3 regions of the Bradyrhizobium sp. 31Argb genome follow, and region 3 is predicted to be linked to each of the others. Evidence: riboswitches for the same ligand, from Rfam matches in the RefSeq annotation. Region 3 holds a riboswitch; each other region holds the start of a gene.

Region 1 (9,709 bases), on a different contig from region 3:
GTGATTCTAGTGGATACGCCGAAAATCGTAAGGGTGGGCAAAGCGCAGCGTGCCCACCTTCCTTGCACCGACCGTGAATGGTGGGCACGCTGCGCTTTGCCCACCCTACAGCTCAGTGCCCGGGGTGCGCCTTCTTCATCGCAGCCAGTTGCTCCGGCGTCGCCGTGCCCTGGTATTTTGCCTTCCACTCCTCATAGGGCATGCCGTAGACGGCCTCGCGGCTCTCATCCTTGCTGATCGCGACACCCTTGGCGTCGGCCTCTTCCTTCATCCAGTTGGAGAGGCAATTCCGGCAGAATCCGGCGAGGTTCATCAGGTCGATATTCTGGACGTCGGTGCGGTCCTGCAGATGCTGGACCAGGCGCCGGAAAACGGCGGCTTCCAGCTCGGTCCTGGTCCTGTCGTCAATGGTCATGGCCGTCATCCCGGTTTGTGATTCCCAGCATATTGATATCAGGTGGGATTCGTCACAGATTTTGCCACATCGCTGCGCAAAACAGCATGAAATCGGGTGGGATCGGCGGTTTTCGATGGCAGAAGTCCGCCTGCCTTCCGTTGACAGGCGCCGCCGAGCCACGCGAAATCGTCAATGATTCGGTGTAGCTTCGCCTCATGATCGTACTGGATTCCCTTCCCCTCCCCCCTCGTCTGCTTGCCGGTCTTCTGCCCGTGCTGGCGCTTGTGGCGGCGTGCCTGTGGACCAGCCCCGCGGCGGCCGATTTCCGGCTCTGCAACAATACCGCCAGCCGGGTCGGCATCGCGCTCGGCTACAAGGACGCCGAGGGCTGGACCACCGAGGGTTGGTGGAACATCTCCTCGCGCTCCTGCGAGACCTTGCTGCGGGGCAATCTGGTCGCGCGCTATTATTACATCTACGCGCTGGACTATGACCGCGGCGGCGAATGGTCGGGCCAGGCCTTCATGTGCTCGCGCGACAAGGAGTTCACCATTCGCGGCACCGAGAATTGCCTGGCGCGCGGCTATGACCGCACTGGCTTCTTCGAGGTCGATACCGGGGAGCAACGGGCGTGGACCGTACAACTGACGGAAGCCAACGAGCAGCCGGCGCAGAAGGTGCCGGGAATGCCGGGCGGGGTCGCACCGGGGACTCCCCCAGTGCCAGGCCTGCCCAATCCACCGGGCGGAACGCCTCCAGGCGCGTCTGGTCTACCTCCAGCCGCACCGCCCGGAAGCAAGCAATGAGAAGACTACGTCGGATCAAGATCCTCGCGACCTTGGGTCCCGCCTCCTCCGACAGCGCAATGATCCGCAAGCTGTTCGAGGCCGGCGCCGACCTCTTTCGCATCAACATGAGCCACACCCCGCATGACAAGATGCGGGACCTTGTGAAGACCATCCGCAATGTCGAGTCCAGCTACGGCCGGCCGATCGGCATCCTAGTCGACCTGCAGGGGCCCAAGCTCCGGCTCGGCGCCTTTGCCGAGGGCTCAGTGCAGCTCAACAACGGCCAGAGCTTCGTGCTCGATTCCGACAAGACGCCGGGCGACAGCACCCGCGTCAACCTCCCGCATCCGGAGATCCTGGCGGCACTGCGGCCCGGCCACGCGCTATTGCTCGATGACGGCAAGGTGCGGCTGATTGCGGAAGAGACCTCGCCCGACCGCGCGGTGACGCGCGTGGTGATCGGCGGCAAGATGTCGGACCGCAAGGGCGTCAGCCTCCCCGACACCGACCTGCCGGTGTCGGCGATGACGCCGAAGGACCGCGCCGATCTCGAGGCCGCGCTGACGACGGGCATCGACTGGATCGCACTGTCCTTCGTGCAGCGCGCCGAGGACGTCCACGAGGCCAAGAAGATGATCCGCGGCCGCGCCGCCGTCATGGCGAAGATCGAGAAGCCGCAGGCGATCGACCGGCTGGCCGACATCATCGAGGCATCCGATGCGCTGATGGTCGCGCGCGGCGATCTCGGCGTCGAGCTGCCGCTGGAGCGCGTGCCGAGCCTGCAGAAGCAGATGACGCGGATGGCGCGCCGCGCCGGCAAGCCGGTGGTGGTCGCGACCCAGATGCTGGAATCGATGATCCAGGCGCCGGTGCCGACCCGCGCCGAGGTCTCCGACGTCGCCACCGCCGTCTATGAAGGCGCGGATGCAATCATGCTCTCGGCGGAATCGGCTGCCGGCAAATATCCGGTGGAAGCGGTCACCACCATGAACCGCATCGGCGAGGAAGTGGAACGCGACCCGACCTATCGCGGCGTGCTCACCGCGCAGCGCGCCGAGCCGGAGCAGACGGTGGGCGATGCGATCGCGGATGCCGCGCGCCAGATCGCCGAGACGCTCGACCTCTCGGCGATCATCTGCTGGACCTCGTCAGGCTCGACCGCGATCCGCGTCGCGCGCGAACGGCCCAAGGTGCCGGTCGTTGCGATCACGCCGAACCTGGCGACGGGCCGCAAGCTCTCGGTCGTGTGGGGCGTGCATTGTGTCGTCGCCGAGGACGCGCGCGACCAGGACGACATGGTCGACCGCGCCAACTCCATCGCGTTCAGGGATGGCTTTGCCCGCGCCGGCCAGCGCGTGATCATCGTCGCCGGCGTCCCCCTCGGCATCCCCGGCACCACCAACATGGTCCGAATCGCCTCCGTCGCGCCCCAAAGCGACACGGAGAAGTGACGGGCGTTCGTACGGCGCATAACCTCGTAGGGTGCGCAAAGCGCAGCGTGCCCACCATTCCGGAACGCAACTGTCGACAGATGGTGGGCACGCTTCGCTTTGCCCACCCTACTTCGCTCTTGGCGCCTACGCCCCCACCAGCGCCTTCGCGGGCGTGGTGGCCTGCACCACGAGGCCGCGGGCGCGGGCGTCCATGACGCCGACGGCGCGCAATGCGAGCAGCGTCACCGTTTGCACGGCGTCGCGCAGCTTGGCGGGATCGTCGAGATTGTCGGGCGCGAGCGGCCCGACCAGCGACTCATGCAGCGCGCCGAGCAGCGCAGTGGCGGCGAGCGCGGTGTCCTGCGCCGGCAGGTGGCCGGCGCGCACCGCGGCATCGATCCGGGTGGCGATTTCGCCCGCAATCTCGCGCCGGCTGGCAAGCCGCGAGGCGGTGACGTCGACATCGACAGGCTCAGCCAGGATGCCCCAGGCGAGCTTGCGCTGCGACAGCACATGGACGGCAACCGTGGTGACCGCGGCGGCCAGCGCCGAGGACGGCCCCGGCGCAGCATCGGCCGCCCGGCGAATCGCGGCAAGCTCGTCGCGCGAGACCTCGGCGATCAGTTCGGAGATCAGATCGGCCTTGGACGGGAAATAGCGGTACACGGTTCCGGCCGCGACATGGGCGCGGACCGCAACCGGGGCGATCTGCACCGCGGCCATGCCGCCATCCGCCGCCGCCTCGCGTGCCGCAGCCAGAATGGCGCTGCGCCGGGCGGCCAGCCGCTTTACCACTTGATGGGTTCGCCGATAGACCATGGCGCGGTTCCCGTCCCCAGGCTCTCGCCGGCTCGGGATCGGCCGAACGAGACTTCACTATTTTGGGCGATCGAGCGCGGATCGCTGCAAAAGATGAACACCTATTCATGGCGTCTGGCAAGACGGATTTGTGCCGTCTGGAATGCACAAAAAGAAGGGGTCCCACCGCCGGGACCTTGGTTACTCCCAGCTTAACGCGCCGCCGTTCTGGTATTCGATCACGCGGGTCTCGAAGAAATTCTTCTCTTTCTTCAGGTCCATCGCCTCCGACATCCAGGGAAAGGGATTGTCGGCTTCATCGAATACCGGCGCGAGCCCGAGTTGGGCGCAACGGCGATTGGCGATGAAGTGCATGTAGGTTTCGCAGAGTGCCGCGTTCAATCCGAGAAAGCCGCGCGGCATGGTGTCCCGCCCATAGGCTGCTTCGAGCTCGGCCGCCGTCCGCACCATCTCGCGAATCTCCTCCTGGAACGCCTTCGTCCAAAGATGCGGATTCTCGATTCGGATCTGGTTGATGACATCGATGCCGAAGTTCAGGTGGATGGATTCATCGCGCAGGATGTACTGATACTGCTCGGCGATCCCGACCATTTTGTTGCGCCGGCCGAGCGAGAGGATCTGCGCGAAGCCGGTGTAGAACCACATGCCTTCGAAGATGACGTAGAAGGCGACGAGGTCGCGCAGGAACGCCTGGTCGGCTTCCGGCGTCCCGGTCCTGAAATCGGGATCGTCCAGATGCTGTGTATGCTTCAGAGCCCATGCCGCCTTGTCCGTGATCGAGGGCACCTCGCGGTACATGTTGAACAGCTCGCCTTCATCGAGCCCCAGGCTCTCGACGATGTACTGGAAAGTATGGGTGTGCACGGCCTCCTCGAATGCCTGCCGCAATAGATATTGCCGGCATTCCGGATTGGTCAGATGGCGATAGATCGCCAGCACGATGTTGTTGGCGACGAGGCTTTCGGACGCCGCGAAGAAGCCGAGATTGCGCTTGATCGCGCGGCGCTCGTCCTCAGTCAGGCCGTCGCGCGATTTCCACAGCGCGATGTCGGCCTGCATCGAGACTTCCGTCGGCATCCAGTGGTTGTTGCAGGCGGCAAGATATTTCTCCCACGCCCATTTGTATTTCAGCGGCAGCAACTGATTGACGTCGGCGCGGCAGTTGATCATCCGCTTGTCGTCGACCGAGACACGGCCGCCATGGCGATCGATGGCGCCGAGGCCGGTCTGGTTGCCGGCTGCGGCGAGGTTCATGACGGGGATGGCCGCGTGGCGCGCGGGCGCGGTGGGCTCTGACCAGTCGAGCATGGTGTTATTCCTTATTCCGCTGTTCACTGGCAGGCTTCGCATTCGGGATTGTCGATCGAGCAGGCGATGGCGCCGGACAAGTCCGGGGCGGTGGACATCGCCGGGGCAACTGTAACGGCGTTGAGCTTGCCGTCGGTGCCCTTCAGCGTCGACTTCTCGACATGGGTGGCGCTGCGCGAGCGCAGGTAATAGGTCGTCTTCAGGCCGCGCTGCCAGGCCAGGCGATACAGCGCATCGAGCTTCTTGCCGGAGGGGTTGGCGATATAGAGGTTGAGCGACTGCGACTGGTCGATCCATTTCTGCCGCCGCGCCGCCGCCTCGATCAGCCAGGCGCTGTCGATCTCGAACGCGGTCGCGTAGAGCGCCTTGACATCATCGGGGATGCGGTCGATCGCACCGAGACTGCCATCGAAATATTTGAGGTCGCTGACCATCACCTCGTCCCACAGCCCGCGCGCCTTGAGATCGCGGACCAGGAAGGCGTTCACGACCGTGAAGTCGCCGGACATGTTGGATTTGACATAGAGATTCTGGTAGGCGGGCTCGATCGACTGCGCCACGCCGCAGATGTTGGAGATGGTTGCCGTCGGCGCGATCGCCATCACGTTGGAATTGCGCATGCCGACCGTCTTGACGCGCTCGCGCAAGCCGTCCCAGTCCAGCGTGCGCGAGCGGTCCATCGCGACTTCACCGCGCGCTTCGGCAAGCAGCTCGATCGAATCGATCGGCAGGATGCCCTGGCTCCACAGCGATCCCTCGAACGACGGATAACGGCCGCGCTCGGCGGCGAGATCGACGGAAGCCGAGATCGCGTGATAGGCGATCGCCTCCATGCTGGTGTCGGCGAAGGTGACCGCCGCGTCGGACGCAAGCGGGATACGAAGCACATGCAGCGCATCCTGAAATCCCATCAACCCGAGGCCGACCGGCCGGTGCCGCAGGTTGGAGCGCCGTGCCTCGGGGATGGTGTAGAAATTGATGTCGATGACATTGTCGAGCATCCGCATCGCGGTCGCGACCGTCCGCTTCAGCCTGACCGAGTCGAGCCCGCGCTCGCCGATATGGTTGAGCAGGTTGATCGAACCGAGATTGCAGACCGCGGTCTCCTCGTCCGAAGTGTTGAGCGTGATCTCGGTGCAGAGATTGGAGGAATGGATCACGCCGACATGGCGCTGCGGCGAACGCAAATTGCAGGGGTCCTTGAAGGTGATCCAGGGATGCCCGGTTTCGAACAGCATGGTCAGCATCTTGCGCCAGAGATCGACCGCGCGGATCTTCTTGGATACGCGCATCTCGCCGCGCGCGGCCTTGTCTTCGTAGGACGCGTAGCGCTCGGCAAAAGCCTTGCCGTAGAGATCATGCAGATCGGGCGTCTCGTCCGGCGAGAACAGCGTCCATGCGCCATCGGCCTCGACGCGCTGCATGAAGAGATCGGGCACCCAGTTGGCGGTGTTCATGTCATGGGTGCGGCGACGATCGTCGCCCGTGTTCTTGCGCAGGTCCAAAAATTCTTCGACGTCGATGTGGCAGGTCTCGAGATAGGCGCAGACCGCGCCCTTGCGTTTTCCGCCCTGGTTGACGGCGATCGCGGTGTCGTTGGCAACTTTAAGGAACGGCACCACGCCCTGGCTCTCGCCATTGGTGCCCTTGATGTGCGCGCCAAGCCCACGCACGCGGGTCCAGTCATTACCGAGGCCGCCGGAATATTTGGCAAGCAGCGCGTTGTCCTTGATCGACTTGAAGATGCCGTCGAGATCATCAGGAACAGTGGTGAGAAAGCAGGACGACAGTTGCGGCCGCAGCGTGCCGGAATTGAACAGCGTCGGCGTCGACGCCATGAAGTCGAAGGAGGACAGGAGATTGTAGAACTCGATCGCGCGTGCCTCGCGGTCGATCTCGCGCAATGCCAGACCCATGGCGACACGCATGAAGAAGGCTTGCGGCAATTCGATCCGGTCGCCGCGGACATGCAGGAAATAGCGATCATAAAGCGTCTGCAAGCCGAGGAACTGGAACGCGAGATCGCGCTCCGGCTTCAGCGCCGCGGCGAGCTTGTTCAGGTCGAAGCGGCCGAGCTCGGGATCGAGCAATTCGGCGCGGATGCCGGCCTTGATGTAGACCGGGAAGTATTCGCCATAACGCACGGCCATGTCCGCCTGCGACGCAGTGGTTGGTGCGCCCTGCACGAAGGACAGCACTTCGGTGCGGAGCTTGTCGAGCAGCAGGCGCGCGCTGACATAGGCGTAATTCGGCTCCTGCTCAACCAGCGTGCGCGCCGCCATCACGCTGGCGAGCGCGAGTTCATCCTGGCTGATGCCGTCATACAGATTGCGCTGGATTTCTGCCACCACAGGCGCGGCATCGACGCCGTCGACCCCGGCGCAGGCCTCGCCGACGATCATCGCCAGCCGCGCATGGTCGAGCGGCACCTTGTTGCCGTCCGCGAGCGTGACGTGGATGATTGGGCCGGCCGCGGCCTTTGCTGATTTCGCGGCCTGCTGCTCGGCGCGCTGCCGCGCCCGCTCCTCGCGATAGAGCACGTAGGCGCGCGCCACCTTGTGATGGCCGCTGCGCATCAGCGCCAGTTCAACCTGGTCCTGGATGTCTTCGATATGAAAGGTGCGGCCTTCGCTCATCCGGCGTGACAGCGCGCCGACGACTTCGGCGGTCAATTCCTCGACCGCTTCGTGCACGCGGCGCGACGCTGCCGCCGTATGACCCTCGACCGCGAGGAAGGCCTTGGTCATTGCCACCGAGATCTTGCCGGCATCGAATTGCGACACCGTGCCGTTGCGGCGGATCACCTGCATCGGCAGCCGCGCCTCCGGCGCCGCGATCGATTCGGGGCGCAGGTGAATGAGAGACGACGCGGTGGCTTCGCGATCGAGAGAGAGTGACATCTTGCAGACCCCGTGATGTTTGTTGGGGCCGGATGCCGGAGGCGACGCTGCGTGATGATGCCGGCGGCGCACCGGCATGAGCCTGCAAGCGACCGCCGGGACACCCCGCCCGTGGACGTTATTTGCTGTCACGGCAGGTCTCCTGGCTCGCAGGTCGGCGTTACTCCCCGTCTTCCCAATGCGATGCCGCATCAGTGACGTCTAAAGTCGGGAGCAACTCACTGCTTACAGTTGCGGGGGCAGCGCCGGATTCTCGCGATAAATGCGCGATCACTGGCTTCCCTCTTAGCCACCATTCCTTGCGTCATGATGGACCGTGACAGCTACATCTGGTGCGATTTGTGGAATGGTGTCAATGGGACGTATGGGCGAAGCGCAAAAATTTCGGTCCATGCCGTCGATGCTGTGAACAACCGGCGCCACGCGCACGTGATGTCATCCGAGTTGACCTTCGCGCGATCTTGCCGGTAAGTGAACGCGTCGTGGTTCTTCGGAGAGATCTTTTCCGGAGCTAAGAGGGAAGCCGGTGTAAAGCCGGAGCTGCCCCCGCAACTGTAAGCGGCGAGCCGCGGTCCACAATTGCCACTGAAGCCTGCAAAGCTTCGGGAAGGCCGGACCGCAGCAACGACCCGCGAGCCAGGAGACCTGCCTCGACAACATACACGTCCTCGGGCGGGGTGTCCCGGTGGTGCGGTTGCGATTCCGTGCACACCTCGCGCAGGGAATCCAGACGTGTCACTACGGCCTTTGCCCCCAACTCATGGGGTTAAGCCAATGTCTTCCACTTCACTTGCTGTTGCATCTCTCGGAACGCCGCGGATCGGTCCGCGCCGTGAACTGAAATTCGCGCTGGAACGCTTTTGGTCCGGCGCATCGGACGAAAAGACGCTGATCGAAACCGGCATCGGGCTCCGTGCGGCCAATTGGGCGCGGCAGAAGAAGCTCGGCATCACCGTGATCCCGTCGAACGATTTTTCGTTCTACGATCAGGTGCTCGACACCTGCGCGATGGTCGGCGCGATCCCGGAAACCTATGGCTGGACCGGCGGCGCAGTGCCGCTTGCGACCTATTTCGCGATGGCACGCGGCACCAAGGCCGACGCGCATGACGAGGCCTGCGGACATGGCCATCACGCGCACGGCGTGGCGGCGCTCGAAATGACGAAATGGTTCGACACCAACTATCATTACATGGTGCCGGAGCTTCGCAAGAACCAGTATTTTGCGCTCGCCTCGCGCAAGCCGATCGAAGAGTATGAGGAGGCGAAGGCACTGGGTTATCAGACGCGTCCCGTGCTGATCGGCCCGGTCACGTTCCTGAAACTGGCCAAGTCCAAGGACGCGCATTTCGACACGCTGTCGCTGCTCGACAGGCTCTTGCCGGTCTACATCGAAGTGTTGCGCGAGCTCGCTGCCCGCGGCGCGGAATGGGTGCAGATCGACGAGCCCTGTCTCGCAACTGATCTGGATGCCGCAGCTCAGCAAGCCCTACGGCGCGCCTATTCCGGAATCGCCAAAGCAGTGCCGGACATCAGGATCATGCTGGCGACCTGCTTCGGCGGGCTCGGCGGCAATCGTGCGGTCGCGTTTGACCTTCCGGTCGCCGGCCTGCATCTCGATCTCGTGCGCGCGCCTGAACAGCTCGGCGATCTCATGGATGTTCCGAAGCAGCGCGTGCTGTCGCTCGGCGTGATCGACGGCCGGAATGTCTGGCGCGCGGATCTGAGCCGGATCCTCGATCAGCTCGAGCCCGTTGTCGCAAAGCTCGGCAAGGAACACGTCCAGATCGCGCCATCGTGCTCGCTGCTTCATGTGCCAATCGATCTCGCGCTGGAGACGAAGCTCGATCCCGAGGTGAAGACCTGGCTCTCATTCTCGGCGCAGAAGCTCGAAGAACTTGCCGCCCTCGGCGCGGCTCTTGGAAGTGGCCGGGCCCATGCGTCCGAAGCGATCCGAGCATCCGATGCCGCCGCGGCCGCGCGCAAGATCTCGCCGCGGATTCACGATGTGAAGGTTGCCCAGCGTCTCGCCGCCATCGATGACGGCACGCGCCATCGTGCCAGC
Region 2 (9,709 bases), on a different contig from region 3:
CAATGTCCTGAATACGGTCGGTGCTCCTGCCGGTGCGGTCGGTCTGCCGGGTGCGGCGCCGACCAATCTGTCTGAACTCTCCGGTCACCCCGACACCAAGTGGGGCGGCGCGGTGATGGCTGCGTTGCAGATCAAGAACATCCCGACCGGTCCCGGCGACGACTTCAAGATCGATGCCACCTTTGCCAAGGGTAACACCAAGCAGGTGATCTCGACGTCGTCGACATCGCCTAACCCGTTCTCGATGTTCGGTAGCGGTAATTTCGGTTCCTTCGGGAGCATCGGCTTCGGGGCGGTGACGGACGGAGTATATGCACCGGCTGGCTTGGCGGGTCCGTTGTTTGGTGCTGATGGGAAAATCCATCTGACGACAGCATGGGGCGTCCGTGGTGCGTTCAACCACAACTGGGATCCCTACTGGTCGAGCAGCTTGTTCGGCAGCTACTCCAGCGTGAGCTACGATAACACGGCAAAATTCTTCGTTTGCTCCACCTTCACTGCTGCCCGCCTCACAGCGACCAGTGCCGACTTCAGCTGTAACCCCGACTTCAACGTCTCGCAGCTCGGTACGATCACCCGCTGGACCCCGGTCAAGAACCTGACGTTCTCGGGCGAATTCATGTGGTTCCACCTCGACCAGAAGTTCACTGGCTCTGCTATCCTTACCCCGTCGGCGCCGATGCCGACCGCTCGGTACGACTTCAAGGACCAGGATACGTTCAGCTTGAACGTCCGCGTTCAGCGCAACTTCTGATCCTCGTTTCACACGAAACTTAATCAAGCCCCCCGGCAAGCGATTGCCGGGGGTTCTGTTTGCGCGACAGGGCTTTAGTATGCGGTGCAGTGAGGAGCGCTGCTGACTGAGATAGATCGACATCACGCCAGTGCCGACGGCTGGTCAGGTAGTAGAGTGTGTTCTGGACCTTGACTCCGTCCGCCGCGTCCCACTCGGTCTTGAACTGGCTCCAGTTATCCTGATAGCGGATCGCGCTGTCGAGCACGTTGTAGTTCTTGAACCGCAACGCGTCGTCGATTGCGCCGTTGATCAGCGGTGTGCCGAAATAGCGCGAGGGGCTTCGATTGCCGTAGTCGTTCGAGAGTGTGAAAGCGAGATTTTCGGCGGCCTGGACCCGCACCGCGGCCGAGATCGCCAGATTCGATGTCTCGTCGCGGTCAACCCAACCGTTCGACATGTTGCCGACGGCATTGACGCGATAGGATACGTTCGGATTGATCGGGCCGCCGCTATCCACTGCAATGCGTCGCGTCGTATTGGTATCGAGCGACATCTCGGCATCGTTGTAGGGCGTCGTGACGGGTTTTTTGGGGATCACATTGATGATCCCGCCAATCGCGCCTTCGCCGTACAGAACGGAGGCTGGCCCGCGCATGATCTCGATGCGATCCGCCGACCACGTATCGAATGGAAAGGTCACGGTTCCGGCACCAACATAGAGGCGAGTGCCGTCATAAAGCGTCATCACCGAATTGCTTCCGGTGAAGCCGCGTGTGCTGAACGAGAGGCCGCCATTACCGGGGGCCGGGCTTGCGGTAAAGCCCACTGCGTTCTGGGTGACCGCGTCCGTGATACTATGCTGGCCGCGTTCTGCGATGGTCTGCGAGGTGATCGTTTCGACGCTGGCGGGCGTTTGCAGTGGAGTGAGGTTGAGGCGGCTGCCACTCGCGTTCTGCTTGTTCAGGCTCAGCGTCGGCGATGGCGTGTCGGATGTTGCGATCGAGGGCGCGGCACTGCGTGCCGCTGCGCTCCGGCTCGACTGAGATCGCGCAGGTCGCGCTGCGGAAGTTGAACGCTGATGATTGAGACGCTTTGCCGGAGGCTTTTGCGGCTGGGTAACGCTGACCGGAGGCAAGACATGGGACGAATCAGGCTGCTGGGCCTTTGCAGAACAAGAGTGGAGCAGCACAATTGGGAGAAGGCATCCGAACGCGAGCGCAGCATGACGCTGCCTTGGGATAGTAACGATAGAGAGCACGAGCAGGCCTCGGTATGACGTCAGTGGCACGTCACAGCGAACGAGGTCTCGCTCGAACGTGCCTATGGCACGCTGGGCGAAAGCAATGTCTGTACTCCCCGACCGACATTTTCGCGTGTGACCACGGCTGACGGCAGGTCTCCTGGCTTGCGGGTCCTAACCTTTCGTCGCCTTCCCAGGACCGAGGCTCCCAGTGGCGTATGACGAAAGATTCGCCGCTTACAGTTGCGGGGGCAGCCGTGGCTTAGGGGAGAAGTCCCGCACCACGTTCCCTTTTGATCCCCGTCGAGGGGAACCGTCACTCGTGATCTACGGGGGTGTCTGAGCCGAAGTCAATCCTGTCATTGGGCCGGCATCAGGACACCGCGCGGATCCACGTCGCGGCGGAGGATGTGCAACTCTTCTGCTGTCGGCGCCTCGGTTTCGGGAATCGATGAAAGGTCGCCGAGGTCGAATCCGGTGGCGTCCTGCAGCTCCTGCCGGCTGACACCGCAGTGGATCGAGCGGACCTTCATGTGCCCGGCCTCGCGGTCGAAGTCGAAAAGACATTTGGGGGTGACGACCATGCAGGGGCCGCCCCAGTCAAGGCCGAGCTTCCTGCGCCCGTCGAGCCCTCCCGGGTAGCCGACGCCGGAGACGTAATCGACCTTCTCGACGAAGTTGCGCCGGTCATGGTGTGGCATCATCACATATTCGCGGCGGAACAGCGTCATGTGCTCGGGCTGCAGGATGGGGCCGACGAGGCGAACCTTGGGCCGGTCGTGCGGGCCGACGCAAACACTGTTGATGTTGCCGACGCGGTCCACCTGCACTGCACTGCTGAATCCGAAGCTTACATCGCCGCGTTTGAGCACGAACTGGCCCGGATAGTCGACCATCTGGGACTCGCACGGCAGGTCGCGCAGCATCGCGCTGTGCTCCGAGTCGGGCAGCCGGTCGATCTCGCTGAAGTCCGGGTTGTGGTAGCAGCCGGCGAGCAGGATGGTCAGGTTCGGCGCATGCATGCGCTTGGCGAGCTCCATGGCCGCAAGCGGGATGCCGGTCCCGAACAGGGCCGCCGCGGCGCCCGTGAGGAGACCCGTGAAGCCGACCTCGCGATCGGCAAAGCTGCGCGCCAGCGCGACGGCGAGCGTTTCGTTGAGGGTGGCGGGCGCGGTCATGCAAGGCTTCCGAGATCGGTGAGACGGGAAAGTTGGGCGGCGCCGAGCTTGTCCAGATAAGCGAAATGGTCTGCCGGCCGGCGGACCCAATCATCAAGGTATCCGGCGAAGGTGCCCTCGCTTGCAGAGGCCGCCACATAGGCATCGAGATGGGTATCGTCGGCGAGATATCGCCCCAGCGTAGGCGTCGGATGCGCGCCCCATGGGACCTCCACCACGGCGCTGATCCGATAGGAGGGCAGCTCCACGAAACGGGCATGCCGCTTGATGAAGGATTTCGGTACGATCTTTTCCGCCGTCACGATGACATGCTCGCACGAGCGGGCCATGAGCACGTCGCCGCTCTGCGGCAGCAGCCGCCGCGCCGGCGTTACGATGTTGCCCTGCTCGTCAGCCGCGATGGCGTGGATCACCACCACATCGGGATTTGCCGCCGGGAAAGCGTGCAGCCTGCGGCCGGTGATGGGGCAGGGGAATTCCTTGATCTCGTCGTTGTAGGTGACGACATCATTGCCGCCCAGAAACTTGGCCGGCCAGAAGTCGAAGCCATCCTGGTTGGCGCGGAAGCGGTCCCAGCAGGCCATCTCGGGATAGTCCACGACTTTGAGGCGTCCGCCTTCCACCGCGCGGCGATAGTTGCGTGCCAGGCCATGCTTCTCCAGCCCCACATAAGACGTTTCGACCTTCTTCAGGCAGCCGGCGCCTGCCAGCATGTCGACATCGAAGGAGTGAGCGGATCCGATGATCGTCAGGTCACGCCGGCCCTGGCGGATCAACTCGCGCACGAAGGCCATCGGTTTCTGATAGACGGCGAAGCCGCCGAGGGCGAGCCGGCAACCGTCGGGAACGCGTCCGGCGGCTTCCGCCAAGGTAATCAACTTCGAGGCAAGTGGAGCTTTGCTCATGCGAATCCGTCCGCACGTGTGCGCTGCCGGCGGAGCATGCTCCACCAGACGGCGAGGATGATGACGAGGCCCTGGGCGATCAGGAACACGATGGGGTCGATGCCGGCGAGAACCATGCCGTTGCGCAGCACGGCGACGAACATGACGCCGAGCACAGTGCCGATAAGGCGACCATAACCGCCATTCAGGCTTGTTCCGCCGACGATGACCGCGGCGATCACGTCGAGTTCGACGTGCTCGCCGACGGTGGCGCTGCCCGAGTTCAGCCGCGAGACGAGCATGATGCCGCCGATCGCCGCGAGCACCTGGACAATGATGAACACGGCAATGCGGATGCCTCGCACGGGCACGCCGTAGCGCGAGGCTGTGATCGGGTTGCCGCCGACGGCATAGAGGTGGCGCCCGAAGCGCAGTTGCGATAGCAGCAGCCAACCAAGTCCGATCGTGCCGGCCATGAGAACGACCGGAGTGGGCAGCCCGAGAACGGAGCCATACCATAGACTGTCGAGCGCCTTCGGCATCGGCCCGATGGTGAGGCCGTCGCTGACGTAGAACGCGACGCCGCGCAGCGCCGACAGCAGCCCCAGCGTCGTGATGAAGGACGGGATCGCCCAGAACACGCGCAGCGCCCCGATGAAGGCGCCGATGAGGACTGCAATGCCGACTGCGAGTGCGCTTGCGGTCACGAGCGACCAGCCGAGTTTCACGACCAGGAGCGACATCACGGTTCCGGCAAGGCCGACGGTTGCTCCCACCGACAGGTCGATCTCACCTGCGATGATCACCATCGTCATCCCGACCGCGATCATCGCGACGACCGAAGTCTGGGTGAGAAGCGTCGCGAAATTGGCCACGGTCAGGAAATTCGAAGCCGTCGCCGAGAAGTAGATGATGAGTACCGCCAGCGCGATGCCGACGCCGATCTCGGCGCGCCAGGAGGCCAGGGCCGCCTTTAATCGCGCAGGATTGATGCCTTCGCGAGGTTGGGCGAGCGTGCTGTTCATGGACATGAGTTCTCGCAGGAAGATTCGAGGGGCTCCAAGGAACTTCGCGCCTTAGTTGGACAACGAGCGCACGAGGTCCAGATATTCTTTCACCGGCTGCTGATCGCTCTTGGTGTAGAGCTTCACCGGCACGTTGACGTAGCGGGGCTGATTTTCGCCGCGCTTGGCCTTCACCGCGGTTTCAACCGTCAGATAGCCGATGCGGTAAGGCTGTTGGTCGGCGATCGCTTCCACCGCGCTGGACGGGTCGAGCAGCATCTGGGCAAGATCCTGGCTCATGTCGATACCGTACAGCTTGGTCTGCGTGTTGGCCCGGCGCGCTGCGGCTGCCGCTCCGGCGAGCGTGCCGGCGTTGGAGGCCCAGATGGCCGTGGTGTCAGGCTTGCGGCGGAGGATGTTCTCCAGGCCGTTCGCGCCCTCCTCGGGCGTGGCGCCGCTGACCTCGGCGACGGTCTCGTACTTCAAGCCTTCGAGAGCGGACAGGAAGCCCTGACGGCGGGGCTGCATGTTGGCGTTGATCGGCGGCAGCGTGATGATGCCGATCGAGGGCTGGCCGCCCTTGCTCTCCAGGTACTTGCGCAGCTCCTTGCCGACCGCGGCGGCCAGTTCGTGGCTGTCGACGCCGATCGAGTGGCTGGCGATCGAAGCATCCTCGAGTCTGGTATCGTACTCGACGACCATGATGTTGCGGTCCTTGGCCCGGCGGGCGGACGCGACCGAACCCTGCTTGTCGAGCGGCGGCATGATCAGCACGTCGACTCCACGGGTGACGAAGTCCTCGATCACCTGGCCCTCGGTCGGCAGCTTGCGCTGGTTGAGGCCGAACGTGATCGTCGCGCCGTATTTCGCGGCCGCGTCGCGCATGCCGCGCTCGATCTGCTGCCAGTATTGCGAGTCACGCGCGTAGATGATCGCGCCGATGGTGATCTTGTCCTGTGCCTGTGCAGGCATCGCCGCGGCGGCCGCGGCCAGCGCGAGCATGGGTGCCTTGAGCCAGCGTATAGCGAACATGTAGTCCCTCCCGATAAGGGCCGGCCCTTGGCGGGGGCATCGGCCCAGAACGTTTCCGCCGTAGGGCTGCTACTCCGAAAACGATTTCCGAAAAACGTTTCTGCACACTACTTGATCAGGCCCTCTCGCAAAGGTCAACCGCTAAGACCGCTGTTCCGGGCAGGTCGGCCAGCGCAGCATGGCGCCACGGGGCCGAATGTTTCGTCGGCATCCGAGGTCCAGCGCGGGCGCCGTAAGCCCCTCATCCGATCACGCGCTTTCCGAACAACTCATCGCAGCGTTCTCGGGGCCAGCCGAGCCACTCGGCAGCCACCTCGCTTGTGTGCTCGCCGACGAGAGGGGAAGGTCGGCGCACGGCGCCCGGTGTCTCGCGCAACGTGACCGTGATCCCGTGTGTCGGATATGCGCCGGCGCGTGGATGATCGACCGTCAGGATCTGGTTGCGGGCCTTGAGCTGGGGGTTCTCGACCACGTCTGCCATTGTGGAGACCTTCGCACAGGGCACACCGGCGCGGTCCATGGCCTCGACCACGGCGTCGGCGGTGTGTCTGCTGACCCAGGCCTGGACTTCGGCCTCGATCGCCGATGCGTTCGCCACGCGCGCCTTGACGGTGGCGAAGCGCGGATCCTGCAGCAGGTCCTCGCGTCCCATCGCGGTGACCAGGCGCTGGAACAGCGGATCGGTGCCGGAGGCGATATGCACCCAGGCGCCGTCCGATCCCTTGAAGGTGTTGACTGGTGATGTGTAGCGGTCGCGGTTGCCCTGGCGGCTCATGCTGCGGCCGAGGACAGCCTGCTCCGGGATCGCCGTCATCAGCAGGCTGGCTGCGCTCTCGAGCAACGTGGCCTCGACGAGCTGGCCCTTGCCGGTCTGCTCGCGGGCGGCAAGAGCGGTGAGCGCTCCGATGGTCGCGTAGAGCGCGGTCGTGTAATCCACCACGAAGGTGCCGGCCATGGTTGGCGGCCCGTTCGGGTCGCCGGTGAGCTCCATCAATCCGCTCGTCGCCTGCGCGATCACGTCGAAGCAGGGTCGTTGCGAGAGAGGCCCGGTCTGCCCGAAACCCGAGATGCGCACCATGATGAGCCGCGGGTTGAGCGCGTGCAGCGCCTCCCAGCCGCAGCCCATCTGCTCCATCGTTCCCGGACGGAAGTTTTCGATCAGGATGTCGGCCTTGCCGGCGAGCTCGCGCAGCACCTGCTGGGCCTCAGGCTTGCGGAAATCGAGCGCGAAGCTGCGCTTGTTGCGGTTGTACGTCATGAAATAGACGCTCTCGCCGCCGAGCTTCGGCTCGTTCTCGCGGGTGTCGTCGCCCGAGTCGAGGCGCTCCACCTTGACGACGTCTGCACCGTGATCCGCAAGCTGCATCGCGCAGAACGGGCCGGCGATGAAGCGCGACACATCGAGGACCTTCAATCCCTGTAGCGCACTGAACATGTCAAAGATCTCCTGCTTCCTGAACCGGAAGTCTGTCGAGGTGTTGGCGGTAGGCGAGATACTGCTTCTTGAGATGAGCGTAGGCGGCGATCGCATCGGGCGCCGGTTCGATCTTCTCGCGGATTCGAACCATCGCGGCGCTGGCCGCCCGGAGGTCCGCATGGAGTCCGACGCCGACGGCTGCCAGCATGGCGGCACCGAGCGCGGAAGCCTCGGCGACCTCCGGTACGATGAGCGGCTTGCCGAGCAGGGCGGCACGAATTTCGAGCCACAGCGAAGACTCGGCCCCACCGCCGACGGCGCGGATCTCGCGCACCGGCATGCCCGCGGCCGCCAGCGCATCGAAGACCTCTGCGACCTCAACCGCTACGCCTTCGAGCGCGGCGCGGAACAGGTGTCCACGTCCGTGCTCGAAACTCAGTCGCGTCAGGCCGCCGCGTTCGGTGACGTCCCATCGCGGGGTCCGCGAACCCGCCAGCATGGGTGAAAAGATCAGGCCGTCGCTGCCGGCTGCGATCGCGGCGGCTTCGGCCGTCAGCGTCGGCAAGTCGGCGCCGAGCACGCCGGCAAGCCATGCGACCGCGCCGCCGGTGGCCGCCATGGGACCGCCGACGCACCAGGCTTCTCCAACGGGAAAGCGATTGAGGACGAGGCGGCGATCCGGATCGAAGCACGGCTGGTCGGCGCAAGCGAAGATGACGTCCGTGGTGCCCATGACGTTGACGGCGATGCCGGGCTCGACCATGCCGCCTCCCATTCCGCCCACGGTGCCGTCAGGGCCGCCGACCACCACCGATGTTCCATCCAGCAGCCCGAGAGCACTCGCCGCGTCCCAGGTCAGCCGGCCGGCGACCGCAGTGCCGTCGCGTATCTCGGGAAAAAGGTCGCGCGGCAGCTCCAGCGCTGCGATCAAGTCCTGGCTCCAGGCCCCCCGCCCGACATCGAACAACAGCGAATAGGAAGCGCCCGCAGGGTCGCAGACGGCTTCGCCGCAAAGGCGCATGAGCAGCCAGTCCTTCATGGTCAGCATCAGGCGCGCCTTGGCGAAGACGTTGGCCCGGTGATCGCGGAACCACAGCAGCAGCGGCCCGGTCAGCTCGGGGGCGATCCGGCGACCGGAGATGCCATAGACCGTTGCGGCGCCAAGCCGGTTCTCGATGAGGGCAGCTTCACGCGTCGCGCGCCGGTCCTGCCATGTGCAGATGTGCGCAAGCGGCAGCCCATGCGCGTCCGTGAGCACCATGCCAATCGCGGCAGTGACGCCGATCGCGGCGATGCGCGCCCCATCAACCCGGAGGTCGCGGACCGTTTCGACGACCGCTGCCCATAGCGACGTTGGATCGGCCTCGGCGAACGACGCCTGAAGCGCAACGCTGAAGGGGCGGCTGGCATGGGCAAGCCGCACGCCGGTCGCGTCGAAGAGTGTGGCCCGCGTGCTGCTGGTGCCGGCGTCGATGGCGAGGATCAGGTCACCCCGCATTATGAACCGATCCTGTGAAGGTGATGGCGGCGGGAGAGGCAGGCAAAATTCATGGATCCCGTACGTCGGTTTAGCGTACTGGCATAAAGACACAAAAAACGATTTCCGAAAACGTTTTTTTCTGCTACGCGTCGCTGCCATGGCCAAGGCGGCCGCAGACCTCAAAGACAGTCAGGAGTGCAGCAGATGACGACTTCACAGCCCGCGCGAGCGAAGATCGGAGCCGCACGCGCGGTCATCCAATGCCTCAAGCTCGAGGGCGTGGAATTCATCTTCGGCGTGCCTGGCGGCCAAACGCTCTCGATCATGGACGCGCTCTACGACGAGCCCGGCATCCGTTTCATCACGACGCGCGACGAGCGTGCTGCCGCACACATGGCCGACGCCTACGGTCGCCTGACCGGCAAGCCCGGCGTCTGCCTCGCGACCACCGGCCCCGGGGCCACCAACCTGATTACTGCCGTGGGCGGTGCACACCGCGATTCAAGCCCGGTTGTGGTGATTACCTGCAACAACCGGCGTCGGCATATCGGCCAGGACGATAACCAGGATGCCGATCACATCACGCTGTTTCGGCAGTTCACCAAGCTGAGCCGCTTCGTACCGGACAGCGAGGGCATTCCGCAGGCTGTGCGCGAGGCCTTCCGTGTGGCGACGACCGGCAATCCCGGCCCCGTTCTCCTCGATTTCGCCCGGGATGCGGTTGAGGGCGGCGAGATC
Region 3 (9,709 bases):
GGCCATGCCATGGGCAACCAGCATTGGCCGGCATTGGTCAAGGACAACCGCGTCTATGTCCCGCTGACGGTCGATCGCAAGGTGATGACGTCTGTCATGAATACGCACCGTTTTGATGGAATCCGATACGAATTCGTAGCCGGACGAGAGGTCGTTCCCTACCTCGCTCCGCATGAATCCCGTCGGCTTTTCGGTGGCGCGGAAGGGCCGGTGCATTCACACACGCACGAGAGCTATGCCGGCGTCGAGGCGGAGACCGGACGCGCGTACGGACATCCGCCGACGCATGCCCACTCCCATCCGGGAGCCGCCGCTCACGGACAAACATCGCCGGCAACGGCCGGTTCTGCGCGTGACCACCGAGAATGACCGTGTCGATGCGTCGAGGAGCGCCGCTTATCTCTCGCGGATGCTGCAGTTTGGTGACTCGATGTTCCCCATCGGCGGCTTCTCGTTTTCTTCCGGCCTGGAATCCGCCGTTCAGGAGGGCGTCGTCACCAAAGCGGCTACTCTTCGAGCGTTCGCGCGCACCGCGGTAGAGCAGGCGGCGCGCGGAGACTGCATCGCGCTGATCGCCGCGCATCGCGCCGCAACTGCCGGAGAGGTCGACACCCTCGCCCGAATCGATGCGCAGGTATACGCGCGCAAGCTTTCCGACGAAGCGCGAACAATGTCGGTTCGCATGGGCAAGAAGTTCACGGAGATGGGGGTCGAGGTGGTGGGCGCGCCGCTGCTTTACAGATGGCGTGAATGCATAGCGACGTCCGTTACTCCCGGGTGTTATCCCATCGCATTGGCGATTAATTTCGCCGTACAGAATCTACCTGCCTACCAAGCGTTTGTCGTGCACCAGTATGGCGTTGCCACAACGATCCTCGGCGCGGCCTTGCGACTGATGAAGGTCAGCCACATCGAGACGCAGAAAATTCTCTACGAGCTCACCGGGCAATTAGACGAGATGTACGCGACCGCCGCGGCGGCTCGACTGTCGGACATGGCAGGCTTTGCGCCTTTGACGGAAATTCTGGCCGCCGTTCACACCAGAGCGCATGTGCGCCTGTTCATGAACTGACGTTGAATGGAGCTTGGAATGTCGAAAAGTATCACGCGCATCGGCATCGGCGGCCCGGTCGGGTCAGGCAAGACCGCGATCGTGGAAGCCATTACACCGCGCTTGCTGGATCTCGGCATCAAGATGCTCATCATTACCAATGATGTGGTGACGACCGAAGACGCCAAGCACGTTCAGCGTACCCTCAAGGGCGTTCTGCTCCAGGAACGCATCCTCGGCGTGGAGACTGGTGCCTGCCCTCATACCGCGGTGCGCGAAGACCCAAGCATGAACCTCGCCGCGGTCGAGGATATGGAACGGCGCTTTCCGGATAGCGACGTCGTGCTGATCGAAAGCGGAGGCGATAATCTGACGCTGACCTTCTCGCCGGCGTTGGTGGACTATTTCATATATGTGATCGACGTCGCCGCGGGCGACAAGATCCCGCGCAAGAACGGACCCGGGATCACGTATTCCGACATCCTGGTCATCAACAAGACCGATCTTGCACCCTATGTCGGGGCCAGCCTTGAGGTGATGAAACAGGATTCACAGATGATGCGCGGCAGAAAGCCGTTCCTGTTCACGAACTGCAAGACGGGGGAAGGCATTCCGGAGTTGGTTGCGCTGATCGAACGAGAGTTTCTGTTCGATATCAATCCGCGGGCACGGCGGCCAGCATGATACCGGCGGCCTTCCCTCCCTGGGCCCGCGCCGAAGCGCTCGGCGCATCGATGCCGGAATTCGCTCCGTTCCAGGATGAACCGCCGCAGATGAGGAGTGGCAGTGTCGGCAAGACAGGTCTCCTACGTCTCGGCTTCGAGCACCGCTCCGGCCAAACGATCCTGGCGAACTTGCAGCGGCACGCGCCGTACATGGTGCAGCGCGCGCTGCATTGCGATGAAGAAATGCCTGACATGGCCTGCGTGTTTCTAATCACCACCACCGGCTGCGTGCTGCAGGGGGACCGGCTCGCTCTTGACATTACCCTTGGTTCACGCGCGCAGGCACACCTCACCTCGCAATCGGCAACCAAGATTCACGCGATGGACGCCAACTATGCGGCGCAGAGCCAGACTATCACGCTTGCCGATGACGCATACCTGGAGTTTCTTCCGGATCCCGTGATCCCGCACCGGCACTCGCGGTTTCTCAGCGACACACAGATCTGCGTGGCGCCGTCGGCCACACTGCTGTTTTCGGAAATCATTCAACCCGGCCGCAAGCACCATCGTCCCGACGAGTGCTTCGGAGCAACCGTATTGTCGATATCAACGTCGGCCACGCGGCCCGATGGTCGCCCCTTGTTCGCAGAGAAGCTGGTGATCGAGCCGCGCCGATATCTGATGCGGCAAACTGGCGTGATGAACTCCTTTGATGTGTTCGCCAACGTGATCCTGTGCGCCCCCAAGGACAAGGCAGAACGCATCCACGAGCGTGCGGAAGCCGATGTGAACCTCGCGGAAGGCGTGGCGTCCGGCGCCTGTCACCTGCCCAATGATGCCGGCCTGATCTTCAAGGTGCTGGGCCGTGAAACCGCGCAGGTGAAAGCCAAAGTACGGGAGTTCTGGGGACTGGTACGCAAGGAGGTCATCGGCGCAGCGCTACCTCCGCCTTATCTATGGCGATAGGGATCGACGGCGCCAACAGATGATCTCCAACAGCCGGTGCCGACACGTTCAAGGAGGCTGCAATGGAAACGATCTTGGCAAAGTGGGAACACCTCTCCGCATCGTCAGGTGCATTGCGGTTCTTGGACATCAATTTGCGCAGCATCGGACAAGTTATGTTTCAGAACAACCCGCTGACCGGGATTCTCTTTCTGGCCGCGATCGCCTGGGGTTCACACGCGGCCGGCGTACCCCGAGTGGCAATTGCGGGGATCGTCGCGGTCGTCGTAGCAAACCTAACGGCGCAATGGCTTCACGTCGATAACGAGCCGCTCTATTCCGGGCTCTATGGATACAACGCCGTCCTCGTCGGACTCGCGTTGGCGACATTTTTATCGCCGAGCGCGCTCATGTGGGTGTATGTGGTGCTGGGAGCGTCGGTTTCGGTCATCGTGATGCTCGGGACTGCCAACGCCGTCAAGCCCTGGGGTGTATCCAGCCTCACATTTCCATTCGTGCTGACGACGTGGCTCCTCTTGTTGGCTACGTATGGTTTTTCCGGTCTCGTAGGGACTGCGCTGCCGTCCGGCAACGTCATCACCGCCTTTCAACCCTATGAGGCCAGCCCGCTCAAGCTCATCGACCTCTTCCAGGGCGTGCTTCAAAGCATCTCACAGGTCTTCCTGAAGGCGAGTGCTGTGGCGGCCCTGCTGCTGCTCGCTGGCCTGGCCGTGAACTCATTGACTGCCGCCGCGTTCGCTCTCGCCGGCGCGATACTGGCAGTCCTGGTGGCCCATCTTTTCGGCGCTGAAAGCGACCTGATCACTGGCGGGCTTCTCGGCTTCAGCCCGGTACTGACCGCGATCGCGCTGGGTACCGTGTTCTACCGACCGAGCTGGCGAGTCGCGATCTACGCCATGCTGGGCACGCTGTTCACCGTCATCGCACAAGCGGCGCTGAACGTTGCGTTGACGCCGTTCGCCATCCCCGCGCTGACCGCGCCTTTTGTGCTCGTCACATGGATCTTCCTTCTTCCGCGCCAATGCTTCGAGCCGACTGCGGCTGGCGCTGGCGATGTCGTGAAAGCGCGCACAACCTAGATCAGCACTTTTGGGAGAGCCTGCATGGGCGACCGGAGTTTGGCAGTGCGCGCGGACGAGCACCAACGTCATCGAATCGCATATCTCAAGTCGTTGCTGAGGGAGGCCTGAGCCATGGGACTCATTGGGATATTGCTTGGTTTAGCCCTGCTCATGTGGCTCGCGTACCGTGGAGTGAGTGTTCTGCTGGTCTCTCCGCTGGCGGCGCTCATCGCGGCCGTATTCTCGGGCGAACCGCTGCTCGCGCACTGGACGCAGACGTTCATGGCCGGAGCGGCGCGGTTCGTCGCGCAGTGGTTCCCCATGTTTCTGCTAGGCGGGTTGTTCGGAAAGCTTATGGGCGACAGCGGTTCGATCAGCTCCATCGCGCAGTATTTGACCAACAAGTTGGGAGCCAGCCGCGCGATCCTCGCGGTGGTGATCGCCTCGGCTATTGTGACCTACGGCGGCGTGAGTGTGTTCGTCGCATTTTTTGTGCTGGCGCCCATGGCTCACGAGATGTTCCGGGCCGCGAACATCCCGCGCCGCTTGTTGCCGGCAACGGTCGGCCTCGGTGCATTCACGTTCACCATGTCAGTGATGCCGGGAACCCCCTCGGTCAACAACGCCATTCCGATGCCGTACTTCGGCACCACCACCTTCGCGGCCCCCGGGCTGAGTATCATCGCATCCGCTATCATCTTCGCCTTCGGCATGTGGTGGCTCGGCCGGGCCGAGGCTGCCGCGCGCAAGGCTGGCGAAGGTTACGGAGGCGAGGCGGATACCACTCCTGTCGTTGACGAGATGGTTCGCGAGCAAGCGGCGCCGGCGGGCGACTTCGACCCGGCCGAGTTGCCGCACGGCAAGCAGGCCGAGAATGTGCCTCCCTTCGCCCTGGCCGTACTGCCCCTCATCGTCGTTATCCTCACGAATTTCTTGATGTCGCTTGTCGTATTCCCGCGCCTCGATTTTTCGTTCCTGTCCGAGCCCGAGTGGGGCGGTACTACGATCGGGGCCGTGTCCGGCGTCTGGTCAGTTGTCGTGGCTCTCGCGGCGGCAAACTTGACGGTCCTTCTCATCAACCTCCGACGTTTGCCATCCTTGCGCGAAAGTCTCGACGCCGGGGCGAATTCTGCAGCCTTGCCGATGTTGATGATCGCTAGTCTTGTCGGATTCGGCGCAGTGGTTGCCGCGTTGCCGGCATTTGCGACGGTTCGCGATGCGGTATTCTCGATTTCCGGAGGACCGCTGGTCTCATTGGCTGTCTCTATGAATGTGCTGGCGGGGCTGACTGGTACTGCTTCTGGCGGTATGGCAATTGTGCTCAATGCATTTGGCGACGACTTCTTGCGTCTTGGCACGGAGCATCACATCGATACCGAATTGATGCATCGCATAACAACGATGAGCGCGGGCACTCTCGACGCCCTCCCCCACAACGGCACGGTGTTGCTGCTATTGCAAATCAGTGGTCTGACTCACCGTGAAAGCCATCTCGACACGGTGATGACCGTGATCGTCAGTTGCATTATCGCACTTGTTGCCGTCTTGATATTGGGTTCGGTTTTTGGATCGTTTTGACGGCTGAGATTACCGCTAACTTGGCCGATCGAGCTTGCCCGGGCCGGTCAGCGCAGGCTCATGCACCTCGCGCATCGCGGATTGCCTGAGCGACTTTCGTCGCCTGCGACACTCGTCCGATTCGCGCGCCCGTGACGATCTTTCTTCGGCGCGTGCTCAAGCGCGGCACCATGCCTTCGTTGGCGGTGGATCCGGCGGAGGGATAGGGAATAAAGCTCGCGGCTCGCAGCGCGAGAGCCTTTCGAGCCGCTTCGACATTGGCGATCCGAGCTGCCAGGTTGTGAAGACGCCTGAGCTCGCCGTTTACCCGCTTCAGTGCTGCGGCAAAGACCTGCTTGCGTTCCGAAGGGCGCTCGGCGGTTCCAGGGAAGTTCGCGCCGCGAGCTTGACCTTTTCCGCGCGTCTCTCGCCGCTTTTGTCGGCCGAGCGTTCGCTCCTTATCGCGCATCTTGCGCAAGCGGGATCGCATGTCCGCAAGATCGGTCGGCTCGACGTCATAGATGGCGGGATGATGCGTGAGGCGGATCGTCTCGTATTCGTCGTGGCTGAGGAGGCTGCGTTCGAGTTTGCATGGGAGCGACATTTCCTGTTCCTCCGTTGAATCTGTCGATGCTCACGTCAGCAGAATCATCCAGGTCTAGCGCCGCGTGTGGGTGACATGTCATGCTCGCATAAGGCTGTAGGATTGGCCATCTGCCGTCCTTTCGCCTGTCAGCAACTTTCTGTGTTCGTCATTCAGGTCGCCGCTATCAGCGATCTGGAAAAATGCTGTTGGGTTCTGATCGTTATCGATTTGAGTTTTGCTCCGCCTTGTGCTTCTTTGCGCGCGTCATCGGTGCCCTTGTAGGGTGAAACGGGAACGCGGTGCGGGAATCTTCCCAACGCCGCGGCTGCCCCCGCAACTGTAAGCGGATATTTGCGATCCGAATGCCACTGGACCTGCCAAGCAGGTTTGGGAAGGCGGATCGGGAAACGACCGCGAGCCAGGAGACCGGCCGTTGACGAGTATCAACTCGTTCGACGGTGGGTCGGCGGAAGGGCATTTATGAGCTTGCGGCGTTTTCTTGCCGGGTGTGCGGCCGTTGTCGCATGCAGTCACACTGGCGCGATGGCCCAATCGGGTCCCGAACAGCTTCCTGCTGTTGTCATCAATCCGGAGGTCCGGTCCAAACCTCCCACGAGGAACAGGGAAAGGTCTTCAACGACTGGTCCTGCGCGCCCAGCGCCCAGTACCGAAGCCGCTCCTGCAACTCCCGAAGTCGTTGTCACCCCCGACCGTACGCTGGAGCCGGCGAGCCGTACCGGAAGCTCGGTTAGCGTGGTCACGCACGAAGTGCTCGCGACCAGCAATCCGACCTCGCTCGTCGACGCGCTGCGGACGGTGCCCGGGCTCGATATCACCGAAAGCGGCGGGCCAGGCGCAACGACCAATGTGCGCTTGCGCGGCGCGAATACCGGTCAGACGCTGGTCATGATCGATGGCATCAGGGTCAACGATCCGACCGCCGCCAGTGGCGATTTCGATTTCGCGATGTTCGCCCCGAGCGCGATCGAGCGGATCGAGGTGCTGAAAGGCCCGCAGAGCGCACTCTACGGATCGGACGCGATGGGTGGCGTAGTCAACATCATCACCAAGAAGGGCGCCGGTCCAGCACAGCTCGACGTGAGCACCGAGGGAGGAAGCTACGGCACGGCGAGCAGCAGCGCATCGCTGACCGGAACCTCGGGGCCGTGGTCCTACGCATTCACGGGAAACGGGCAGCATAGCAACGGCTTTTCACGCTACGGCTATCGCATCCCCGCGCTCGAAGCCAAGTATGGTCCCCTCGAGCGCGACGGCTTCGACCGCGTCGGCGGCTCAGCACGCGTCGGCTACGACGCCGGCGAAGGCGTGCGCCTGGAGACGGGCATGCTGGCCTCGTTCACGCGGTCCGCCTACGACCAGGCCAGCGGAACGTTCCCGGACACGCCGTCGAGCGCGACGCGCCTTCTCGAGCAGGTCTGAGGACGCGCCTCATTCGACACGTTCGGTGGCATCCTCACCCATAGCGTGAGCGCGTTTGAAACGCACATCGATCGCTCGTTCGACGACGTCACCTACAAGACCAACAAGCTGCCGCAGAACACGACCTCCATCCTCTCCAATTTCGTCGGCGACAGCACAGGCCTGGAATATCAGGGCAACCTGAAGGTCGGCCCGCTCGGATCGCTCATCATCGGATCGCGCGTCCAGCATGAAACGGCGAGCACCTCCACCACCAACCTGCTGCCGATTGCCGGCGCGCCGACGCCACAGCTCGCCGGGACACAGGACACGAATTCAGTCTTCGCACTGTGGCAACTGCCGATCGGCGAGCGGCTCAACATCACGATGGGCGGCCGGGTTGACGACGTCGTTGACGTCGCACGGTTCGAGACATGGCGAACCACCGCGGCGTACACGATCGCGAAGACCGGCACCAAGCTGCATGCGAGCGCCGGGACAGGCGCCAAGGCGCCAACGCTCTATCAACTGTATGCGCCGACTTACGGCAATTCCGCGCTCAGCCCCGAGGAAAGCTTCGGCTACGACGCCGGCATCGACCAAAGCCTGTTCGGAGGCCGCGTCGTGGTTTCGCTGACCGGCTTCGGCAACCGGTTCAGCAACCTGATCGACTTTGTGACCGATGCGGCGCATCCGCTCGGGCACTACGTCAACGTCTCGCGCGCCGAAACCGACGGACTGGAGCTCGGGGTCAACGTCGATATCCTGCCGGGCTACCTGAAATTCAACGCCGCCTATACCTACCTGCAGGCCAAGGATCTTTCGACCGGCCTGACGCTGGCGCGCCGGCCGGAAAACCTGGCGAGATTCTCGTTCCCCATCACACCGATCAAGGATTGGCTGATCGAGCCGCGCGTGCTCGCGGTGTCGAAACGCTACAGCGGTTCAAACGAGACGCAGCCACTGGACCCTTACGTCCGCGTCGACCTCTATACCGAATACAAGATCGATGAGACCTGGAAGGTGTACTTGCGCGGCGAGAACATTTTCAACGAGCACTATCAGGAAGTGTACAACTACGGCACGACCGGGCCTGCGGCTTACGCCGGGTTCAGTGCCCACTGGTGAAACGGATGTGATGATGAGCGCGCGGGATGCGCTATCCGATCGAGCGAAACGCGCTAGCCAGGCGATCGAGACCATCGTCCGACGCAAGGCCAAATCGCAGCCATTCGCGTGCACAGTCGAAGCTGCGGCACCAGATGTGGCATCGTGCCAGTTCGGTGTGCAAGTTCGGGGCATCGGGATGGGAGGCAAGGCGAAAGAGCGTGGTCCCTCCGACAAGCTGAAGGCCGGCCTCTGTAAGGACATGATCCAGCTTGCTCGACTGGCGAGCGAGCTTCACGCGCGTCTCGTCGGCCCAGGATCGATCCCGCAAGGCGGCCGTGCCCAGGTGGAGCGCCGGGCCGGAGACTGGCCATGGACCCAGCGCCGCCGAGATACGTTCAACGATGTCGCGTCGGCCGATCACGAAGCCAAGGCGAAGCCCCGCGAGCCCATAGAACTTGCCGAAGGAACGCAGCACGAGGATGGGAAGGTCGGCGCTCATTCTGGCCGCACTGATGGCGGGATCGACATCGGCAAAGGCCTCGTCGATAACCAGCCAGCCTCCGCGGCGGTCGAGCCGCTCGGCAACGTGCCGAAACGCCCCGCCATCGGCGATACGTCCATCCGGATTGTTGGGGTTGACGACGACCGCGTGAATGGCGCGTTCAGGCAGCGCGGAGAGATCATTCACTGCGAGAATCTCCCTGCCTCCGCTGCTCCACGCCGCCGAATGCTCGCCATAGGTCGGACTGACGATCGCAACCGCTCCGGGACCTGCGAGATACGGGATCCATTGAATGAGCGTCTGGGTGCCGGTGGCGGCCGCGATATCCGCATCGTCGGGTACGCCGTAAGCTTGGCGCGCCGCGGCGAGGAGGTCCTGCTCGTCGGCCCGCGATGGCAAGCGCGTCCATGCACTGCCTGGAATGGGATGCGGAATCATCCACGGCCAGGGATTGATCCCGGTCGACAGGTCGAGCCAGTCCGCAGGCTCGCCGCCATGGCGCGCAATGGCTTCCGTCAGATCACCGCCGTGCTTCATGATCGCTTCATGCCATCAATCGCGCTCCTGCGCGAGACCCTTGTTGGCCTACTGCGGCCGGCGATCGGCGCAACGTTCGCGTTGCTGGCAGCATTGCTCGGAGGACATGCCGCTCATGCAGCCGATCTACCACGCGTCGCTTCCATCAATGTCTGCACGGACCAACTGCTTCTGGCGCTGGCCGATCCAAGCCAGATTCTCGGCCTCAGTCCCTATTCACGCGACCGCGCCCGCTCCTGGAACGCGGAAAAGGCC

What was found. A riboswitch is a leader RNA that binds a small molecule or an ion and turns the genes downstream of it on or off. The one in region 3 is predicted to bind cobalamin.
Region 1: it holds a riboswitch for cobalamin, as region 3 does, so the genes downstream of both, AAFX91_RS14865 (ribonucleoside-diphosphate reductase subunit alpha) here and AAFX91_RS00705 (TonB-dependent receptor) in region 3, are expected to answer to the same signal.
Region 2: it holds a riboswitch for cobalamin, as region 3 does, so the genes downstream of both, AAFX91_RS25020 (TonB-dependent receptor) here and AAFX91_RS00705 (TonB-dependent receptor) in region 3, are expected to answer to the same signal.

What each region holds. Positions count from the first base shown of each region.
Region 1 is NZ_JBEGDB010000061.1:22,374-32,082, forward strand. It holds gene AAFX91_RS14840 (DUF1244 domain-containing protein) at 113-415, opposite strand; gene AAFX91_RS14845 (DUF1036 domain-containing protein) at 613-1,203, shown strand; gene pyk (pyruvate kinase) at 1,200-2,636, shown strand; gene AAFX91_RS14855 (TetR/AcrR family transcriptional regulator) at 2,763-3,437, opposite strand; gene AAFX91_RS14860 (ribonucleotide-diphosphate reductase subunit beta) at 3,618-4,745, opposite strand; gene AAFX91_RS14865 (ribonucleoside-diphosphate reductase subunit alpha) at 4,769-7,645, opposite strand; cobalamin riboswitch at 7,760-7,979, opposite strand; cobalamin riboswitch at 8,112-8,313, shown strand; gene metE (5-methyltetrahydropteroyltriglutamate--homocysteine S-methyltransferase) at 8,420-9,709, shown strand, end outside.
Region 2 is NZ_JBEGDB010000145.1:7,032-16,740, reverse strand. It holds gene AAFX91_RS25025 (porin) at 1-754, shown strand, start outside; gene AAFX91_RS25020 (TonB-dependent receptor) at 774-2,024, opposite strand; cobalamin riboswitch at 2,109-2,309, opposite strand; gene AAFX91_RS25015 (hypothetical protein) at 2,336-3,154, opposite strand; gene AAFX91_RS25010 (CoA transferase subunit A) at 3,151-4,059, opposite strand; gene AAFX91_RS25005 (ABC transporter permease) at 4,056-5,069, opposite strand; gene AAFX91_RS25000 (sugar ABC transporter substrate-binding protein) at 5,115-6,044, opposite strand; gene AAFX91_RS24995 (CaiB/BaiF CoA-transferase family protein) at 6,316-7,509, opposite strand; gene AAFX91_RS24990 (FGGY-family carbohydrate kinase) at 7,511-8,989, opposite strand; gene AAFX91_RS24985 (thiamine pyrophosphate-binding protein) at 9,176-9,709, shown strand, end outside.
Region 3 is NZ_JBEGDB010000002.1:33,347-43,055, reverse strand. It holds gene ureE (urease accessory protein UreE) at 1-369, shown strand, start outside; gene AAFX91_RS00735 (urease accessory protein UreF) at 287-1,072, shown strand; gene ureG (urease accessory protein UreG) at 1,091-1,735, shown strand; gene AAFX91_RS00725 (urease accessory protein UreD) at 1,732-2,682, shown strand; gene yut (urea transporter) at 2,745-3,761, shown strand; gene AAFX91_RS00715 (GntP family permease) at 3,876-5,321, shown strand; gene AAFX91_RS00710 (hypothetical protein) at 5,380-5,778, opposite strand; cobalamin riboswitch at 6,138-6,336, shown strand; gene AAFX91_RS00705 (TonB-dependent receptor) at 6,367-7,326, shown strand; gene AAFX91_RS00700 (TonB-dependent receptor) at 7,372-8,433, shown strand; gene cobD (threonine-phosphate decarboxylase CobD) at 8,465-9,454, opposite strand; gene AAFX91_RS00690 (ABC transporter substrate-binding protein) at 9,464-9,709, shown strand, end outside.